Regions from separate parts of the Thermorhabdus hydrogeniformans genome, predicted to be linked through region 2. Evidence: riboswitches for the same ligand, from Rfam matches in the RefSeq annotation. Region 2 holds a riboswitch; the other holds the start of a gene.

Region 1 (4,599 bases), on a different contig from region 2:
TATCACCGCCAAAGCGGCTAACGGAGCGTTCTGGTGGACCATTTTGATATTATTTGCCATCCTGGGCGGAGAAACGGGACAAAAAGGAAAAATTCCTGCAGACATCAGCGCAATTCTCCTGACTGAAATTATTCTGTACTTTGCCCATTATATTTACTATATACGTAAGTATTAAGATTTAATATTAACAAATTTTTTTTGTACCGTTGCCCATTTTTAAGTTAAGTTAATCGATCCTTTGTTTTTTTAAAAACATCCGAACCTTTCAGGGGGAAAAACGTCCATTCAACATTAAGGCGAATTCAAGCAATTGTGCAATTTTTTGTGAAAATGTAATATTTGAAGTTTAAAACATGTAAATTATGCTAATAATTTTATTTGAAGAGTAATTTTGAGGAGGATGAAGTACTATGGCAGAGAACTTATTAGAAAAAACCAGGAAAATCAACAAATTGTTGCAGAGGACGGCCGGGTACCCGGTGGATTTCGACGAGGTATGCAAAATCCTGGGGGAGGTGCTGTCTGTAAACGCCTATGTCGCCAGCCGGAAGGGTAAGGTTTTGGGCTTTTATTTGATGGAAGACTCCGATGGCGATCCGGTTCGGGAGATGGTGCTGGAGGAAAAGGTTTTTCCAAAACATTATAACGACAGGCTGCTGGAGATCCGGGAGACAAGGCCCAATCTAACTCCGGATGCCCTTGAGATGGCTGAGGAAAGCACTGCCCAGGGTCCCGGCACAGGCATGTTGATGACAATAGTGCCGATTAACGGCGGCGGGGAAAGGTTGGGGACGCTGGTTTTAACCAGATTTGGCAGGGAGTTCACCGAAGAGGACCTGGTCCTGGCGGAATACAGTGCAACGGTTGTGGGCATGGAGATATTGAGGTCAAAAAATGAAGAAATTGAGGAAGAGGCGCGCAAGAAAGCCATTGCCCAACTGGCGATCGGGACGCTGTCCTTTTCGGAACTGGAAGCGGTGGAACATATTTTTGAAGAACTGGATGGAAATGAAGGGCTGCTGGTGGCCAGCAAGATTGCCGACAAGGTCGGCATCACCAGGTCTGTCATTGTAAATGCCCTGAGAAAATTCGAAAGCGCCGGCGTCATAGAATCGCGGTCGCTGGGCATGAAAGGTACATATATAAGAATACTCAACGATAAACTGGTAGAAGAACTTAAAAAAATTAGATCTTAACTGCGCCCTATAAATTTATATTGACAACGGTTTTATCCCCTGATATAATCAATAAAAATTGAATATGATAAAGGTTGTAAAACCTCTTATCAAGAGTGGTGGAGGGACTGGCCCTATGAAACCCGGCAACCGTTAGAAGCTTTGCTTCTAAAATGGTGCCAATTCCTGCAAAACGCCAGGCGTTTTGAGAGATAAGAGGAAGGTGGTCAAAAACCCTCTTCTTATCGAAGGGGGTTTTTTTTATACAAAAACCGGAGGAGGAATCATTATGACAAATTACAGATTCAACACGCTGGCCCTTCATGCGGGGCAGGAGGCGGACCCCGTTACGGGGTCCAGGGCGGTACCCATCTATCAGACCACCTCCTATGTGTTCAAGAGTACCGAACATGCCGCAAACCTGTTTGCCCTGAAAGAGGAAGGAAATATATATACCCGCATCATGAACCCCACGCAGGATGTGCTGGAAAAACGCATGGCCGCTCTCGAAGGCGGCGTTGGGGCGCTGGCCCTTTCTTCCGGCCAGGCGGCCATAGCCTATTCCATAATGAATATCGCAAAGGCCGGAGATGAAATCGTCTCTTCAAGTAATCTGTATGGCGGGACTCATAACCTTCTGGCATCGACATTAAAACGGCTGGGCATACAAGTAAAATTTGTTGATCCCAGCGACCCGGCAAATTATAGAAAGGCCATAGGGCCCCGGACCAGAGCGCTTTACGGGGAAATAATCGGCAACCCGAAGATAGACATCCTGGATGTGGAAGAAGTGGCAAAAATAGCCCATGATGCGGGCGTACCCCTTATCGTGGACAATACCTTCGCCACACCCTACCTGTGCAGGCCCTTTGAATTCGGTGCCGACATAGTGGTGCACTCCGCCACGAAATTTATCGGCGGGCACGGCACCTGCATAGGAGGGATTATCGTGGACTCGGGGAAGTTCGACTGGACAAATGGTAAATTCCCCGAATTGACCGAACCGGACCCCAGTTACCACGGCATAGTATACACCGAAGTCTTCGGAAAAGCCGCCTATATAGCCAGAGCGAGAACCCAGCTCCTCAGGGATATGGGAGCCTGCATGAGTCCCTTCAATGCCTTTTTGCTGCTGCAGGGACTGGAGACTCTCCACGTGAGAATGCAGCGCCATGTGGAAAACGCCCAAAAGGCGGCGGAGTTTCTCAATAATCATCCAAAAGTCGTGTGGGTCAATTACCCGGGGCTTGCCGAGTCCCCATATTACCCGCTGGCCCAAAAATACCTGCCGGAGGGCCCCGGAGCCATATTCACCTTTGGAATTAAAGGGGGTCTGGAAGCGGGAAAAAGATTTATAGAAAGCGTGAGGCTTTTCTCTCATCTTGCAAATGTGGGCGACGCGAAGTCTCTGGTGATACACCCGGCCAGCACCACCCACCAGCAACTGAGCCCGGAAGAACAACTGGCGGCGGGAGTCACTCCAGACATGATAAGAATATCCGTTGGTATCGAAGATATTGAGGACATATTGGAGGATCTGGAAAGGGGCCTTGCGGCTGTTTAATTCATCCGGAAGGAGGAAGCCCGTGATAGTTAAAGAGCGTCTGTTTTCCTTTACAAAAGAGGAGATTGAATTCACTACCGAGAGCGGGTATACTTTCGATTACATCCAGGTGGCCTATGAGACTTACGGCAGATTAAACCGGCAAAAAGATAACGCCGTCCTGGTTTTGCACGCCTTGACAGGGGATGCACATGCGGCGGGAGTTTACACCAACCGGGACCCAAAACCAGGCTGGTGGGACCCCATGATCGGTACCGGACGGGCCCTGGATACGGACAGATATTTTGTCATATGCTCCAATGTCCTGGGAGGATGCAGGGGCACCACGGGCCCATCCTCCGTTAATCCACGAACAAATGTACCTTACGGCATGGGTTTTCCTCCCATAAATATACGGGATATGGTAAGATTGCAAAAAATTTTGCTGGATTACCTGGGGATAAAGAAATTAAGGATGGCCATCGGTGGTTCCATGGGTGGTATGCAAGCCCTGGAGTGGGCGGTGACCTTTCCCGATTTTGTGGAGGCGGTAGTGCCCATAGCCGCCACCCATAAACTCTCTCCGCTTGCCGTTGCCTTCAATTACGCGGGCATAAAGGCCATAGAGAACGACCCGGCCTGGAGAAACGGAGACTACTATTCTGTCGGTCAGCCGGTGAGAGGGCTTTCCCTGGCCAGGATGATAGGTACCCTCACATACAAAAGCGACGAACTTTTCGAGCGAAGGTTTGACAGGAAAATGGATCCGGAAAAGGGACTTTTCCAGGTGGAAAGCTATCTGGAGCACCAGGGAGAGATTTTTGTCAATCGTTTTGATGCCAATACTTACCTCTGCCTTGTGAGGGCGATGAACCGGCACGACATCGCAGAACCCTACGGCTCCCTGGAAAAAGCCATAAGGCGCATCAAAGCCAGAGTATTTATGATAGGCATAGATACGGATATGCTGTATTTTCCGGCGGAAATGAGAGGTTTTATCAGGCGGTTAAACACCGCCGGCGGCTACGGTGAATACAGAGAGATAAAGTCGTGCCAGGGCCATGACGCCTTTCTGGTGGATTTTGACCAGCTGGCTCCCATGGTCAGGGAAATACTGGAAAATATCCGGAGCCAAACTCATATAAATGAGACTTCGGTGGATCTTATTTAAACCACATGTCAATTTTAAACCACATGTCAATTCCGGAACAAGGGCGATTGTTCAATTGCTGTTTGTGAGGGTGCAGCAAAAAAACTTTCCGGTTAAGCTTACCGAGCGGTCGCATGATATCAAGTTTACGGTGCCCGGAAAAACATATAAATGGTATAATTACAGTGTAAAAAGCCGTGGGGAACGATGAAATTTAAAACTGAATAATGATTAAAATCCGGGAGGGAGTTTCATGCGCACAATATTTTACCGCCGGGTCGATACAAAAATAGGAAGGCTTATGCTGGCCTCCACCGAAAAGGGAGTGTGCCGCCTGGCGCTGCCGGGGGAAACCGAGGAGTGTTTTTTAACCGGACTGAAGAAGACTTACGGGGAATGCGAGCTCTGGGACGAGGACAGGGATGGCGAAAAAAGCCCCATAAATAAAAAGGCCTCGGAAGAACTCAAGCTTTACTTTGACAGGAAATTGAAGGAATTTTCCATCCCTCTTGACTTGGAAGGCACCGAGTTTCAGAAAAAGGTCTGGCGGGAACTGTTGAAGATACCGTATGGCAGGACCGCAAGCTACAGGGATATAGCAAGGGCTGTGGGAACCCCCGGTGCCTGCAGGGCTGTGGGCGGCGCCAACAACAAAAACCCCGTGGCCATTATAGTTCCATGCCACCGGGTGATAGGGAGCGACGGCTCTCTTGTGGGATACGGCGGCGGGC
Region 2 (4,599 bases):
CGAGGTCTTTGCCATGACTCCGGAGGCCAGGATGAGGGGGTACAAACCCGGCCGGTTCAGCTTCAACGTCAGGGGCGGCCGGTGCGAGGCATGCAAGGGTGACGGCATAATAAAGATTGAGATGCACTTTTTAGCCGATATTTACGTCCCCTGTGAGGTGTGCAAAGGAAAGCGCTATAACCGGGAGACGCTGGAAGTCAAATACAAGGGCAGGAGCATCGCAGACGTGCTGGACATGACGGTGGACGAGGCGGCGGAGTTCTTCCAGAACATCCCCAAAATCAAGAGAAAACTGGACACCATGAAGGATGTCGGCCTTGGCTATATTAAACTGGGGCAGCCTTCCACCACGCTGTCCGGCGGAGAGGCCCAGCGCGTGAAACTTGCTACGGAGCTTTCCAGGAAAAGCAACGGCGGAACCCTGTATATCCTCGACGAGCCCACTACGGGCCTTCATCCGGCGGATATTCAGAAGTTGCTCGACGTGCTGCACAGGCTGGTGGATGGCGGCAGCACCGTCATAGTCATTGAACACAATCTGGACGTTATAAAGACCGCCGACTACATCATAGACCTGGGGCCCGAAGGAGGCGACATGGGCGGAAACATTGTGGCCACGGGCACGCCGGAGGAAGTGGCGGAGAACCCGGCTTCCTACACGGGGCAGTTTTTAAAAAAGGTGCTGAACAGCAGGAATTATATCAATGAAAGACTTGCGGCGGCCGAATGACCGCTGCCGTGGAACAACACAAGGCCCGAGTGAAAAAGCTCATGTTCTGCCTGCAGTCTGCACACATACATTTATCCCGCTTATTCCCCTTGCTTTGGGGTGTTATGGCGTGAAAGTTTAAAGCCGGGAATGATTGCAACAAATTTCTAGCAGGTATTGACAGGTGCGACTCTCTTTGCTATAATTCCAAGTAATCATATAGGGTATTATGGGATTGCCAAAATCGATAGTGGCGGCCGGAAAAATTTGATGTTAACGAATTACTTAATCTCATAATACAAATCGAATACAGTTTCGCGAAACTGAATAAAAACTCTCTTATCCAGAGAGGCGGAGGGACTGGCCCAATGAAGCCCGGCAACAGCTCAAACAGCAAGTGGTTTGAGAAATGTGCCAATTCCTGCAGAATGAGTTTTTCATTCTGATAGATAAGAGGGGGTGCATGCTAGCTGTAGCCTCTTCTGTCTATCAGAAGAGGCTAAATTTTTATGACGGAGGAATAAAAAATGATGAAAAAACTGATTGTTATTGCGGTTATAGCTACTTTATTGGCATCCTTTACTGCAGGCTGCGGTAAAGCCAAAGAAACTGAAGAAACTAAAAGTACAGCCGCGCCAGCCGGAGAAACAACAAAGATCAAGGTTGCTCACCTTCCCATTCCTGGCCAGGCTCTGTATTACATAGCCCGGGCTGAAGGTTTCTTTGCGGAAGAAAACCTGGACGTGGAACTGATACCAATTAAAAAATCAGCCGAAGTCTATAATCTGCTTCAGGCCGGCAAAGTGGATGTGGGTTCCGCGGGAACCGCCGCCCCTCTGACCTTCATTTCTAAAGGGGCGCCTTTTACGATTGTTGGGGGGCTCCTTGGTGAGGGCAGCGCCATCGTAGTACCTGCTGACTCATCCATTAAAGAGATTAAGGATCTTAAGGACAAGAAAATTGCCACTGTCCGCATGGCTACTGGCGACATTGTAGTCAAAGCCCAGCTTATAAAAGACGGTCTGAAGCCAGAAGATCTTGAATATGTTGAATTTCCTTCGGCCACAGATTCCCTGGCAGCTCTGCAATCCGGCAAGGTGGATGCTGCCATCTCTTGGCCCCCTTACTCCGATGCTGCCATTAAGACCGGAGAGATTAAGGTTCTCAAGTGGACAGGTGACATGGCTCCCGGTCACCCCTGCTGCCGGGTTGTTTTCAACAATGACTTCGTTGCCAAAAACCCTGAGGCTGTGGTCAGTTTCCTAAAAGCTCTGATTAAAGCCGAGAAGTTTTTTAACGAAAACCCTGAAGAGAGTCTGAATATCGTAGCTGATGCCTTAAAGGTTGACAAAGATACCATCCGGGCTACCTTGGTAGACGAGAAGACCAGCCTGATTTCAGCAGACCCCAACAAGAAGGCGGTTTTTGAATTCTACGAAAATATGAAGAAAGTCGGATACCTGGAGCCGAACGCTAAAGACCCCGCAGGTAACATCGATACCAGCTTCTACAGGAAAGCCCTAAACGAGCTGGTCCAAGCCAACCCGGATGATGCATTCTACAGGAAAGCTTTGGAGAACTATCAGAAAAACAATGAATAAGCCTTTGCTGCAGGCCCTCTGCATAATTTTGGCCCCATGGGGCTTATGGCTATTGAGTTCGCAGGTGATTTAACGAAGGAGGGGAACCATGGTAGAGATCAGTATTCGTAATATTGAAATGTATTTCCCAGTCAACAAAGTGCCGGTCAAGGTCTTGGACGGGGTAAACTTGGATATCCATAAGGGGGAGTTTGTCAGCATCATAGGGCCCAGCGGCTGCGGCAAAAGCACCCTCATTAGCCTGGTGGCCGGGCTCCAGTTCCCCAACAGCGGTGAAGTATCAGTCAACAATCGGAAGGTGACCGGTCCTGGCTCTGACCGCGGAGTGGTATTTCAAGATTATACCCTCTTTCCGTGGATGACCACCCTGGAAAACATCGTTTTTGCCCTGGAAGAAGTGGAAAAAGGTTTGAGTAAAAAAGACTTACGGGTCAAAGCACGACAATTCCTGGATATCGTGGGCTTAGGAGATTTTGCCAATAACTACCCCGGCGAACTTTCCGGCGGCATGCAGCAGCGGGTAGCCATCGCCCGAGCCTTTGCCTTAAATCCCAGAATATTGTTGATGGATGAGCCTTTCGGGGCTGCCGATGCCCTGACCAGAGTCCATCTCCAGGACCTCCTCCTGCATCTTTGGGAATCTGACCGCAAGACCGTTTTATTAGTAACCCACGATATAGACGAGGCCCTAATCCTGTCCGACCGGATCGTGGTTATGACTCGACGGCCAAGCAGGGTTAAACAGATAGTTGAGGTTAATTTTGAGCGTCCGAGAAACCGGACCGGCCTTACACGGTCTTCCGAATATATCGCTTTAAAATCCCATCTATTATCTTTACTTTATGACGAATTATCCGAACCTTTAGCACAACAAAAGGAGAAGCTTGAGATTATGGGTGAGCTGTTAGGAAAGGGGGTATCCAAGCAATGTACAGCAAAACAGTTACCAGACTAGGTGCGGCCATCATTTGGCTTGCCTTGCTGGCAGTGGTGCAGGTTCCGGATGCTGCGGAGCAGCAGATTGAATCAAAAGTCTTGTATACCGGGCTTATATTGGGTATACTTGGATACCTTGCTTTTATCAACTGCTTAAACGCAGGAGGCAGGGTCGACGATGATTACCTTCAAAACAAAAGTGATGTTCTAAGCATTATAGGCATTATAATCTTAACCTGGGAAATAACCGTTGCCAAACTGGGGCTTGGGTCCCCCATCTTCTGGATTGCCCCCGCCAAAGTGCTGGTGGCTTTATATGAAGACCTGAGCTTTCTGAGTCAAAGTTTTCTCAGTTCTATGAAGCTGCTGCTTGGAGGTTATTTTCTGGCACTGCTATCTGCCATCCCCTTGGGACTTTGGATCGGCTGGAACAGGAGGCTGCTGCTGGCGGTATACCCCATCACCAAGATCGCTTCTCCGATCCCCCCTACGGTCTTACTTCCTTATGCCTTGATGATTTTTAAAACCATCGACCAAGCGGCAATGTTCATCATCTTCATCGGTGCTTTCTGGCCGGTACTAATCAACACTCTTCACGGGGTTTTTAATGTTGATTACAGGCTGATTAACTCAGCAAAAAGCTTTGGGATAAGCAATGGCAAATTGCTGCTCCGGGTACTGCTGCCCGGGGCAGCCCCCGGTATTTTCTCCGGAGCCATGGTGGGTCTGGTTCTTTCCTTCATTATGCTGACCGTAGCCGAAATGGTGGGTGCTGATGCCGGCCTGGGTTATTATGTTTCATACTATGCCGATATGACAGAATTTGACAAGGTCTTGGCAGGCATTATCTTCATCGGTATTGTGGTCACAGGTGTGGTCTATATATTTGATAAGATTCGGCACTACTGCCTGCGCTGGCAGAGAAATTCAAAAAATATATATACATAATATTGACGATGTAAAGCGCCAAAAGATGTAGAGCGGGTTATAGGGCTATTGCGTCGCGAAATAACCACACGAAATAACTCCAGGCTCTTGACATATTTCATTCGGTATGGTAATATAATTTCTGCATTATGAAGTGCCGAAGTGGTGGAATTGGCAGACGCGCTAGATTCAGGGTCTAGTGTGCATTACGCACGTAGGGGTTCGAATCCCCTCTTCGGCACCAACCCCAATTTACAGCACATGCCATAGTTTAATAAATTATTAATAAATATGGTTGTAGTAGATTGCACTTTTTTAAAAATAAAATTTTCGTTACATAACACTTTTTGAAAGATGCGGTAACGGATTTCTATGCCGTTATAAAAGATTATACACATTCAAGCCTTAAAAATTTTAAGAGAAGCA

What was found. Region 2 has a riboswitch for S-adenosylmethionine ahead of ACKX14_RS10240 (ABC transporter substrate-binding protein). Riboswitches for the same ligand answer to the same signal wherever they lie in the genome.
Region 1: linked by a shared signal. The riboswitch ahead of ACKX14_RS09885 (homocysteine synthase) and the one ahead of ACKX14_RS10240 (ABC transporter substrate-binding protein) in region 2 are both predicted to bind S-adenosylmethionine.

What each region holds. Positions count from the first base shown of each region.
Region 1 is NZ_JBJYKD010000018.1:13,750-18,348, reverse strand. Features, by position in the region: gene ACKX14_RS09895 (hypothetical protein) at 1-175, shown strand, start outside; gene codY (GTP-sensing pleiotropic transcriptional regulator CodY) at 411-1,196, shown strand; SAM riboswitch class I at 1,280-1,394, shown strand; gene ACKX14_RS09885 (homocysteine synthase) at 1,465-2,739, shown strand; gene metX (homoserine O-acetyltransferase MetX) at 2,762-3,889, shown strand; gene ACKX14_RS09875 (methylated-DNA--[protein]-cysteine S-methyltransferase) at 4,122-4,599, shown strand, end outside.
Region 2 is NZ_JBJYKD010000019.1:37,118-41,716, forward strand. Features, by position in the region: gene uvrA (excinuclease ABC subunit UvrA) at 1-730, shown strand, start outside; SAM riboswitch class I at 1,046-1,165, shown strand; gene ACKX14_RS10240 (ABC transporter substrate-binding protein) at 1,237-2,310, shown strand; gene ACKX14_RS10245 (ABC transporter ATP-binding protein) at 2,399-3,265, shown strand; gene ACKX14_RS10250 (ABC transporter permease) at 3,238-4,194, shown strand; tRNA gene ACKX14_RS10255 (tRNA-Leu) at 4,330-4,417, shown strand.